Regions from separate parts of the Glycomyces sp. NPDC048151 genome, predicted to be linked through region 1. Evidence: riboswitches for the same ligand, from Rfam matches in the RefSeq annotation. Region 1 holds a riboswitch; the other holds the start of a gene.
The links. Region 1 has a riboswitch for cobalamin ahead of ACGGCP_RS01600 (prenyltransferase/squalene oxidase repeat-containing protein). Riboswitches for the same ligand answer to the same signal wherever they lie in the genome.
Positions count from the first base shown of each region.

Region 2: another riboswitch for cobalamin. It lies ahead of metE (5-methyltetrahydropteroyltriglutamate--homocysteine S-methyltransferase); the one in region 1 lies ahead of ACGGCP_RS01600 (prenyltransferase/squalene oxidase repeat-containing protein).

Region 1 is NZ_JBIDBB010000001.1:324,147-329,830, forward strand. It holds gene ACGGCP_RS01590 (CbiQ family ECF transporter T component) at 1-842, opposite strand, end outside; gene ACGGCP_RS01595 (hypothetical protein) at 889-1,497, opposite strand; gene ACGGCP_RS01600 (prenyltransferase/squalene oxidase repeat-containing protein) at 1,505-2,785, opposite strand; cobalamin riboswitch at 2,869-3,037, opposite strand; gene ACGGCP_RS01605 (TetR/AcrR family transcriptional regulator) at 3,167-3,826, shown strand; partial or broken gene ACGGCP_RS01610 (MinD/ParA family protein) at 3,754-4,992, opposite strand; gene ACGGCP_RS01615 (UvrD-helicase domain-containing protein) at 5,284-5,684, opposite strand, start outside.
Region 2 is NZ_JBIDBB010000001.1:201,918-207,601, forward strand. It holds gene metE (5-methyltetrahydropteroyltriglutamate--homocysteine S-methyltransferase) at 1-2,056, opposite strand, end outside; cobalamin riboswitch at 2,097-2,305, opposite strand; gene ACGGCP_RS00975 (SDR family NAD(P)-dependent oxidoreductase) at 2,385-3,125, shown strand; gene ACGGCP_RS00980 (hypothetical protein) at 3,186-3,740, shown strand; gene ACGGCP_RS00985 (SDR family oxidoreductase) at 3,866-4,618, shown strand; gene ACGGCP_RS00990 (hypothetical protein) at 4,918-5,328, shown strand; gene ACGGCP_RS00995 (alpha/beta hydrolase) at 5,334-5,684, shown strand, end outside.

The sequences.
Region 1 (5,684 bases):
AAGGCCGCGACGCCCGCGCTGACGGCGACGACCGACCAGGCCAGCGGTGCTGGCGTCCCGGCGCCGAGGAGCACGTACGCGCCCGCGCAGAGCCCGATGAGTCCGATGAGGAGTGACGCGCCGGTGGTGCGACGGGCTGAGGCGGGGATTCCGGCGGCGCGGCCGTAGCCGCGCGAGGCCATCGCTGCGGCGAGGGCGAGCGACCGGTCGAGCGCGTCGTGCAGGACCGGGGAGACGATTGTGCGCATGAGGTTCGCGGGGCTGCGGCCCGTGTTGCCGCGCAGGGCCCTCGCACGGCGGACGCGGCCGACGCTCTCGACGAGCTGCGGGGCGACCGACAGCGCGACGACGACCGCGACGCTCACCTCGTACAGGGCGGCCGGGACCGAGCGGAGCAGCCGCCGGGGGCTGGCGAGCGCGTTGGCCGCGCCGACGCAGACGAGGAGGGTGGCGAGCCGGAGGCCGTCGTAGGCGGCGGCGAGGGCGCCTTCGGCGGTCACGTCGCCGCCGAGCCGGAAGCCCGCGGCCCAGGCGGGGAGGGTCGCGGAGGGGAGGGTGAAAAGGACGGTGGGGCCGTCGGAGCCGCCGAAGACGACGTAGAACGCAATACGGACCGCGATGGCGCTCAAGCCGATGACGAGGAAGACCCGGTACGCGCCGGACCAGGGCTCGGATCCGCGGCACCAGGTGACGACCAGCCCTGCGACGGCGACGATGAGGAGCAGCAGCCACGGGTTGCCGGTGCGCCCGGCGGCGGTGGCGAGCAGCAGGGCCCAGCCCCACCAGGCGACCGGATGGGCGGTCCGGCGGGACGCGGAAGGCCCCGAGCGGGCTCCGCTCATGCCGACCGCCGGACCGGCGGTCGGGTACCGGCGCTGCTCGGACCGGTCATGCGCGCCGGTCGCGGCGCATGCGCCAGATCGCGAGCGCGGCGACGGCGGCGATCGCGACGACCGCGACGACCCACGTGAACGAGCGCTCCGTCTGCTCTCCCGGGCCGTGCCCCTCGGTCGACTCGGCGGCCTCGACGGGGGTGATCGCGGGCGCGGTCGAGCCGTCGCCGAACACCCAGCCCTCGACGTCGCCCGCGTCGGGGCGCGCGTCGCCGCCGCCCACGGGCGAGTAGGACCAGGTCTCGTCGTCGGCGTTGGCCCGCCAATACGACCAGTACTCCTTCGCGGGAGGCGCTGCGCCGCAGTCGCTTTCGGGGAGGTCGTCGATGCGGCAGACCATGCCGCGGATCGAGGCGACCTCGGTGACGGCGAACCCGGCCTGCGCGAGCGCGTCCAGGCCGTTCGCCGGGTCGGCGGCGCACCCGGTCGCGGGCTCGGTCGCGAGCGTCCCGAAGTCGACGACGACCGTGACTTCGAGGCAGCCGTCATGAGCGGCGGCAGGGGAGGCGGGGAAGAGGACCGCGAAGAGCACCGCTATCGCAGCGCGCAGGCAGCGCCCGCCGGACCGGCGGGCGCTGCCTGCGTTTCGTTCGCTTCGGGACACGTGCCGACTATTGCTTGTCGGTGCCGTCGCCGTCAGCGCTTTCGCCGTCGCCGGAGGCCTCGCCCGAGTCGCCCTTCGGCTCCTCGGCGGGCGCCGCGTCCCCGGCCGGGGACGCACCGGCGCCGCGCTTGCGGGACTGCAGCGCGAAGGCGACGATGAGCGCGACGAGCACGACCACGGCGGCACCGATCGCCCACGGCACCCACGAGGCCGAACCCTCGTCCTCGTCGGCGGCCGCGTCGGTCGCGGACTCGTCCCCGGCGCCGGCGCTCTCGCAGCCGGTGCCCGGGGCGGCGGCCTCGATGCCGGTGGCGTCGAGGTTCGCGAGGTCCTGGCCCGCGATCGGGACGATCGCCTGCGCGGTCGCGAGCAGGCGCGAGGCCTCGCCGAACTCGGGGTCCTCGGGGTCGGTGTACATGAGCGCGCCCGGCGCGTCGCTGTCGCAGCCGAACTGGAGCGTCAGCAGGAACGAGACGGCGCGCTCGGCGGCGTCGGCCCGATCGGTCGCCAGGAACGCCTGGGCGGCCATCGCGGTCGAGTTCGCGTTCTCGCCGAAGCCGTTGTCGAACCCGCCGTCCTCGGCCTGCGCGGCCTCGAGCCACTCCACGGCCGCGGTCAGCGGGGCGGCGGCGTCGTCGCCGAGGGTCGCGAGCGCGGACGCGACGAGACCGGTCGTGTCGGGGTCGGAGACGCAGTCGTCGCCGCCGTCGACGTCGCCGAAGTTGAACCCGCCGTCGGGGCACTGGACCGCGGCGAGCCCGGCCGCGGCCTCGGGGCCGGCCGGGGTGCCGGTGCGGGCGAGGCCGAGGACGGCCCACGCGGTGGACGGCGCGGTGCCGTCGCCGTAGGTGCCGTTCGCGGTCTGCGAGGCGGTGACCTCGTCGGCGAGGCGGATCTCGGCGAAGTTCGTCGGGTCGCCCCCGGCGGTCGCGACGGTGTACATGACCTTCCCGGCGGCGCCGGCGTTGAGCGCGGGCTCGGTCGCGCCCTCGACCGCGGGGTACACGTACGGGGAGAGCGTCTCGTTGCTGTTGAGCCACTCGAGGGTGGCCTGGACCTGGTCGCCGCCGACGCGGGCGGCCTCCAGGGCGATGACGGCGTCGAGCGAGGACGAGACGTCCCCGCCGTTCCAGGAGGTGCCGTCGGACTGGGCGACGAGCCAGGACGCGGCGGCCTGGGCGGGCTGCGCGAACGGGGCGTCTTGGGCCTCAGCCGGTGCGGCGGAGGCGAGGACGGCGACGGGCACGACCGCGGCGGCGGCCAGCAGTCGGGCGGGCAGGTGGCGCAATTGCCTGACCTTTCCTTGAGCGAGTTGGGTCTTCGGGCAGGCGGCGGCGCCGCAAGCGCCTGTAGACCACGACAGGCGTTGACAATTCGGACGGCGTCGTCGGCGGGCATTCGGGCTCACGCGGGTGGACCGAGCAGGATCGAAGGGTGCTCGGCAGTTTGTCTGAGTTGACGGACCGCGACTACCGTTGCGGGTCAGCGCCGGCCTTTCACCGGACTTCCCCCGCCAGACGCCTATGCAATTTGGGTCATTCTCGCGGGTGGATTCGCTGGGTGTCAAGCTGACCGGTCGCGCAGTGCAGCCGTTCACTCGCGCCACGCGAGTGAACTCCCGCCTTGCGGTTATTGACCCGTAGCACCGGGTGTCGATACGGTGCACAACGTGAGCAGAAATAAGAACGCCGATTTGGACAGAGTTCTTCGCGCTGCGACACGGGTCTTCCTGGAGCGCGGGTTCTCCGCCACCTCCATGTCGGACCTCGTCGCGGCGACCGGCATGAACCGCGCCGGGCTCTACGCCGCATTCGGGTCCAAGCACCAGCTCTACATCACCGCGCTGGGCCGCTACCGGGAGGACACCGAGCCGGAGCTGCGAGCGATCGCCCACCGCGCCCTCGAGCGCGGGAGCGACGAGCGCATCGACGCGCCGCGGGTGGTGGCCGATCTGCTGGAGGTCGTGGCCCGCCATTCCAAAGAGGGCGGTTTCGTGGTGCGCGCCGCGGTGGAGCTGGCCGACGACCCCGCCACGATGCGCCGCGTCCAGGAGGCCTGGACGGAGCTCGAACGCGATCTCGCCGCGATCCTGGCACGGGCGGTCGAGCGCGGCGAGATGCACGCCGCGGCGGACCCTCCGCGGCTCGCCGCCACGGTCCTCGTGTTCGTGCAGGGCGCGCTCGTCCTGGGCCACGCCGACGAGGACGACCGGCGCCTCGCCGACGCCGCGGCGGGCCTCGTCGGGCTCCTCGCCGCCTACAGCCCCTCGGCGACGGCCGAGGAGATCCGCAGCCAGGCCGACGACGACGCCTTGCTCAGCGAGTCGTAGCGGATCGGCTCGCCCGAGTCGAGGAGCTTCTCGTACGGCGCGAGCAGGACCGCCCTCGTGCGGGCCGCGAAGTGCCGCTGCACCGCGGGCAGGTCCACGTCCTTGCGGTGGGCGGGCATCGACACCACCGACACCGCGCCGCGCACCAGGTCGCGGCGGCCGGTCTGCTCCAAGTGGTCGAGCATCCGCGCGGCGGTCTCCGCCGAGTCGTTGCGGGCCGACATCGTCACCACCAGCTGGTCGGTCGCGTCGATCGCCGCCTGCCAGTTCGCCGCCCGCACGTTGTTGCCGGTGTCGACGACGATGAGCTTGTAGAAGCGCGACACCGCTTCGCGCAGGTCGCCGAACGCCTGCGACGTGAGCATCTCCCCGGCCGTCGCCGACTCGTCGGAGGCGAGCACGTCGAACATCGCGCCGCCCTGGGCGCGCACGTACTGCGAGAGGTCGCCGATGCGCCCCGTGGGGCCCCGGAAGTGGTCGAGGTCGCGCAGCAGGTCCCGGACGGTCCGCACGTGGAAGTCCTGCTGGGCGCGCATGCCCAGCGTCCCCTGCGTCTCGTTGTTGTCCCACGCGAGCACGTAGCCGCCGCGGTGGCGGCCGAACGTCATGGCGAGCATGAGGACAGCGACGGTCTTGCCCGCGCCGCCCTTGGGGTTGACGACGGTGATCTGGCGCAGGCCCCCGAAGTTGCGGCGCACGGTGTCGACCGCCCGCTGCCGTGAACGTTCTCGGGGCCCGGGCGGGAGGGCGACCATGCCGAGGCTGAAACGGTGGAGCGCGCCGCGCAGGCCGGTCTCGGCCACGGGCGGGCGCGGCGGCACGACCCGGCGGGACGCGAAGTCGTCGGCGGTCACGCCGAGCCGCTCGAGCGCGCCCGCGTGGTCGGGGAACACCGGGACCGGGACGTTCGTGCGCGGCGCGGGCGCGGGAGGCGCGCCGACCTGGTAGTCCACAGGGGCCGGACCGGGCGGCGCGGGCCAGCCGTCCACGAGCCTGGGCTCCTGCGGCGCCTCGTACTGCGCGGGCGGCGAATCGTAGGGAGCCGCCGGGCCGGGCATGGGCGTCGCGGCCGGGGGCGGCGCGCTCGGCACGTGGTCGCCCTGGCGCGGATTGCGGACGGGACCGGCGTGGTGCGGCTGCTGCATGACGTCCTCGGGAGCGCTGTCCTGCTGGTGCACTTCCGAAGACGCGTAGTACTGCTCGCTCGCCTCCGGCGGCGCGACGTACTCGTGGTTCGATTCCGGCGGCGCGCTGTACTCATGGTTCGCGCCTGGCGGCGCGAACGGCGACCACCCTGGAGCATCCGGCCGGTGCAGAGGAACGGTGTCCTCCTCGGTGTGCTCCATCGGGGCCTCCCAGCGCGCGGATGCGCTCAGCGTCAGAGTGCGGTTACCCGACTATTGTGGCCCATACGCCTGTCATCGCGTGGGAACTCGGCACGGCTCCCGATCGCGGACTCACAGCAGTCGCGGCTGCTCAGGGCCCGAACGGTCCTGAGGGACCATCCCGAATGGACTGAACAGTCCCTGGTCCACATCGGCCAGAAGCGGCGAGCCCGCGCCGGTGTGGCTGACATACGCGAGGTCCCTCGTGCGCCCGAGCGCGACGTACAGCTCGCGGCGGGCCGCGGCCGTGTTCGGCCAGTCCTCGGCGGTCATCCCGGTCAGGCACACGACCCGGAACTCGCCGTCGGCGGCCTCGGCGACGGACATCCCGTCGGGGCCGATCACCGCGAGCTCCTCGGGCGCGACCCCGGCCTCGGCGAGGCGGTCGGTGAGGTCCTCGACGAAGCGCTTCTCGTCGTCGGCGTCGACCGCGAAGCACCGGCCGATCCCCGAGCCCTCGAGCGCCGGGCGCT
Region 2 (5,684 bases), 120 kb from region 1:
CGGGCTTCGGGACGCGCGGGGAGTGGATGTCCCACACGCCCGGTCCGACCGCGCTGCGGTAGTTCGCGCGGTCGAGGTCGGCGAGGACCTCCATCTTGGAGCGGGACGCCTCGATCGAGGTCACGTCGGCGTCGAGCGCCGCGATCGCGTCGATGACCTCGCCGAACTCTGAGTAGCACAGGTGCGTGTGGATCGAGGTCTCCGGCCGCACGCCCGAGGTGGCGACGCGGAACGAGCGGGTCGCCCAGTCCCGGTACGCCGCACGGGAAGCGGCGCGCACGGGCAGCAGCTCGCGCAGCGCGGGCTCGTCGACCTGGATGATCGCGGTCCCGGCCGCTTCGAGGTCGGCGACCTCGTCGCGCAGTGCGAGCGCGACCTGGTCGGCGGTGTCGGCGAGCGGCTGGTCGTCGCGCACGAACGACCACGCGAGGATCGTCACCGGCCCGGTGAGCATGCCCTTGACCGGCTTCTCGGTGAGCGACTGCGCGTACGAGGTCCACTCGACGGTCATCGGCGCCTGGCGAGTGACGTCGGCGTAGAGCACCGGCGGGCGCACGCAGCGCGAACCGTAGGACTGCACCCAGCCCGCGGCGGTGGTCGCGAAGCCGTGCAGCTGCTCGGCGAAGTACTGCACCATGTCGTTGCGCTCGGGCTCGCCGTGCACCAAGACATCAAGGCCGAGCTTCTCCTGCTCCGCGATCACCGACGCGACCTCGGCCTTCATGCGGGCCTTGTAGTCGGCGTCGATCATGAGCCCGCGGCGGTGCGCGGCGCGGGCGTTGCGCAGCTCGGCGGTCTGCGGGAACGACCCGATGGTGGTCGTCGGCAGCGGCGGCAGGGGGACGCGTTCGGCTTGGGCCGCTTGCCGGTCGGCGTAGGGCACGCGGCGGTCGGCGTCCGCGCCGAGCGCGGCCAGGCGCTCGCGCACGGCCTCGTCGCGCCAGGCGTCCGGGGTCGCCGGACGGGCCTCGCGGGAGCCTGCCGGGTCGGCGATGGCCTTGATCTCCTGGAGTTTCTGTCGGGCGAACGAAAGCCGCTCGAACAGGGCCGAGGGAAGCTCGGTCTCGGCGTCCAAGTCCACCGGGACGTGCAGCAGCGAGGATGACGAGGAGACCCCGACGCGGTCGCTGATGGCCTGCAGCCGTGCGAGGTCGGCCGCGCCGTTGGCAAGGTCGGCGCGCCAGATGTTGCGGCCGTCGACCACTCCGGCCAGGAAAAATGTTTCACGTGAAACATCCAGTGCCTCAAGTGCATCGAGGTCACTGCGGCCTCGCACGAGGTCCAGCGCGACACCTTCCACACCGGCATCGAGGAGCACCGGAAGCGACTCGCCGAACGGCCCGTAACCGCCCGCGATGAGGATCTGGGTGTCGGCGCTCAAACGCCGGTAGGTGTCGGAGACAGCGGCCAGCTCAGCCTCGGTGCGATCGCCGCAGAGCGCGGGCTCGTCGAGCTGGACGAGATCCGCCCCCGCGTCCCGAAGGGCCGCAAGCAGCTCCGCATAGACCGCGACGAGGTCGCCGAGCCGGTCGAACGGTGCGAAGCCGTCCGGTGCGTCCTCGCTCGCCTTGGCCAGCAGGAGGAACGAGACGGGGCCGAGGAGCACCGGCCGGGCGTCGAGTCCGCGCTCCTTCGCCTCCAGGAACTCGGCGACGGCCTTGGCGGGCTTGGCCGCGAACGCGGTCGCAGGCCCGATCTCGGGGACCAGGTAGTGGTAGTTCGTGTCGAACCACTTGGTCATCTCGAGCGGCACGGCGGCCTCGTCCCCGCGCGCGGCGGCGAAGTACGAGGCCAGCTCGGTGTCGCGGTGGTGGCGCGGCGCGAGCGCGTCGACGGCGCAGATCGTGTCGAGCACATGGTCGTAGTAGGAGAAGGTGCCGGTCGGGACCGCGTCGAGCACCGAGAGGTCGTCGAGCATCCCGGAGCGGACGGCCGCCGCGGCGGCCTCCAGCCCGGCGGCGTCGAGCCTGCCCGACCAGTGGCCTTCGAGCGCGCGCTTGAGCTCGCGGTTCGGGCCGATACGCGGATATCCGAGCACGGTGGAAATCGTCTTCATGTGTCAGTTCCCTCGAACTTGCGACAACGGGACCGCGCGCGGTCGCGCGCGGTACGCGGGCAGGTATTCGGACTCGAGGGCCTGCCGTCTCCGGCTCCTAATTCCCGCCGCTTCCCAGGGTTCCGGGCCCAGTGCTTATGGCGGGTTTCGTTCCCTCTCACCGCTGCGGGGCAGTCCTGGATTCCCACCAGGTTCCCTCTTAGCCGGAGCGGTTCGCACCGCGCCGGAACCAGCGTCGGAACCGATGGTACGACCGCTGACCGGCCCGGGCCCCCGACGAGGCCGCAGAGTGGGACGAGGGCTCCGCGAATGGGTAGGCTCGGGCCCCATGAGCACCAAACCTGTAGCAGTAGTCACGGGAGCGAGCAGCGGCATCGGAGCGGCCACCGCGAAGGCCCTCGCCAAAGCCGGGTTCGACGTGATCCTGGGCGCGCGCCGGGCCGACAAGCTCGCCGAGGTCGCCGCCGAGTGCGGCGGGACCGCGCTGCCGCTGGACGTCACCGACGAGGACTCGGTGGCCGCCTTCGCCGCCGTCGTCTCCCGCTGCGACCTGCTCGTGAACAACGCGGGCGGCGCGCTCGGCCTCGACTCGATCGCCACGGCCGACCTCGAACTGTGGCAGCAGATGTACGACGTGAACGTGCTCGGCACCATCCGCGTCACCAAGGCGCTCTTGCCGAAGCTCGTCGCCTCCGGCAACGGCCAGGTCGTCGTCATCGGCTCGATCGCGGCCCACCAGCCCTACCCGGGTGGCGGCGGCTACAACGCCGCGAAGCACGCCGAGGCCGCGGTGACCCGCGTCCTGCGCCTCGAACTGATCGGCCAGCCCGTTCGCGTCTGCGAGATCGACCCCGGCATGGTCGAGACCGAGTTCAGCCTGGTCCGCTTCGAAGGCGACCAGGCCCGCGCCGACGCCGTCTACGCGAACATGACGCCCCTGACCGCCGACGACATCGCCGACACGATCAGTTGGGTCGCAACCCGACCCGCCCACGTCAACGTCGACCAGATCACGATCATGCCCCGAGACCAAACCGGAGCCCAACAAGTCCACCGCCGCGAGAGCTAAGCGGCGCAAACATATCGGCCCGGCGGTAATCCGCCGGGCCGATGCGTTGAATGGAGAGTCATGCCGAACACCCCTTATCGAGTCAGCCGTTCGATTTCGAGCTTGGAGTCCGCGATCCCCGCGATGGTGAAGTTCCGCGCGGCCGAGCCGCGTGAGGTGCGTTGGGACCTACTGCGCGAAGAGCTGGGGGTAGAGCTTCCCTCTGACTTCCGCGCTCTGGCGGAGGCTTACCCGGCACTCGTTCTGGAGGATTTTCTTATTCTTCATCTGCCCCATCCTGGTGAGGAGTCGCGTTTCGTCACGGACCATCGACGAGCCGCAGTGATCCTTGATGATTGGCGCAGAGAAGGCTACGCCGCAGATTATGTGCCGTTTCCGGAGCCCGGCGGTCTGCTGCTCTGGGGGTCGTCAGACGTAGGCGACTACTTCTTCTGGCGAACCTGGTCGGAATCCCCTGACGACTGGTCGATCGTGGTCTCGGGAGAAAACGGTGACTGGTCGGAGTACCACGTCGGTGTCGTGGATTTCCTTGCCTCGCTTTACAGCGATGATCTCGGCCTATGGGGGATGCCAGAGGGCTTCCCGACGAATGACCCTGAGGTGGCTACCTTCTAAGCGTCGAGGTCATGGGCTTCTAGAGGGTGTTGCTGTGGCAGAACTCCCTCGTAGCCCCGAACAGCGCCTCTCGAAGCGAACGGTTCATTACGCTGTCCCGATTTCCCTCGAGAAAGGGCGAGTCGTTGGGGCAGCTAGCAGGCAAGACGGTGCTCATCACCGGCGCGTCCAGGGGCATCGGGGCGGCCACTGCCCGGCTCCTCGCTGACGAGGGCGCGCACCTCCTGGTCAACTACAGGGACAAGGCGAAGCGAGCCGAGAAGGTCGTCGCCGACGTCGAGGAGCGGGGGGCCACGGGCACGGCGGTCCAAGCCGACATCACCGACGCCGCGCAGGTCGACGCCATGCTCGCGGGCGTCGAACGCCTCGACGTACTCGTACTCAACGCCTCCGGCGGCCTCGAGAAGGACGTCGACGCCGACTACGCGCTCCGCCTCAACCGCGACGCCCAAGTGGACCTCGCGACCAAGGCACTCACGTACATGCCGCGCGGCGGTCGCATCGTCTACGTGACCAGCCACCAGGCGCACTTCTACGGCACCTACGAAGAGACACTTGCGGTCTACGCACCCGTCGCGCGCTCCAAGCACGCCGGTGGCGAGGCCCTCCAAGCGCTTGTCCCGACCTTCGCAGAGCACGGCGTCGACTTCGTGACCGTCTCCGGCGACATGATCGAAGGCACCATCACCGCGACCCTCCTCGAACGGGCCCAACCGGGCGCCATCGAACACCGCCGCGAGGCTGCAGGCAGCCTCCTCACCGTCGAAGAGTTCGCCGCCCACGTAGCCGATGCCGCCACCGCCGACCTCGAAACCGGCGCAGTAATCCTCGCCGGCGGCCCCGGCCAGTGGGGCGACCAGGTCACCCGCAACCAATAAGCGCAACAAGCGACTCGAACTGGCGGAGGATCGCTAGGCCGTGCAAGGGATCCGGCTGGTCGCCGCGGCAGGGCGACCAGTTCCGGCATGGCTCACATAGCAATGCCAGCCGCGTGATCTCGACATCCGAGCCGTGTACCCCATGTGACTCTCCAGTTCGATACAGTCACCGTGAATCCCAAACCCCACCTAACTCCACGGAGACGACAAATGGCGCTACCCCCGTGCCCCCGACTGCTCTCTTGCGCGGTTCCCGAAGCATTGGTCCATGCGCGGGTCGTCGTGCGAGGCGGGCAGCGGTGAGCAGCGGCTTCAATCTCGACCCTGAAGCGGTCGACAAGGTTGCGACGGACTTGTTCGCATTGTCTGAGGATCTTCACGGATCCATGAAGAAAGTCACAGATTGCGCTGGAGCCTTGGGCGGCGCGGTCGATACCGCCGAGTTCACTGGCGTAGTCGAAGTGCTTGAGGCCGTGAGTAAATGGAGCGATGAGCTCATACCTGAACACCGGTTCGAGCTTGAAGAGTTCGCTGGCTATCTGGTAGTCGCGGTCAGGGAAACGGTTGACCTGGACGGCTATGTCGCCTCGGCATTCGATGCGTATGCGGACGAGTTCCCCCGCACCGAGGGTGTCCCAGCCCCTGAGCTTCCCGCCCCCGACCCAGCCGACGCGGTGCCTTCACTGCACGGTCCCGACATCGCGGTGTGAAGCTGATGCCGATCTCATATCAAGCACTCGTTGCCGCAGACCTCAACGTGCTGCAGGCAGTCAGCGAAGCTTGGCTCCAGGCCTCGAAGGAACTCGAAGACCATCTCGCAACGCTCGACGACTACCGCACCGGCGACCTCAAGGAGGACAACTGGGACGGTGACTCCGCCGAAGCAGGCCGCAGTCGAATCAAGGAGTTCGTAACTGACCTTGATGAACGTGCGGCCCAAGCTCGCCGCGTGGCCGCCGCAATCGAGGACGCTTGTTCCGTCTTCCTCGCGAGCCAGAACGGCTTGACCATGCTGGCAGGGATGATCGACAAAGAGCAAGCCAGTCTCAGCGCTGACGGCTCGGTC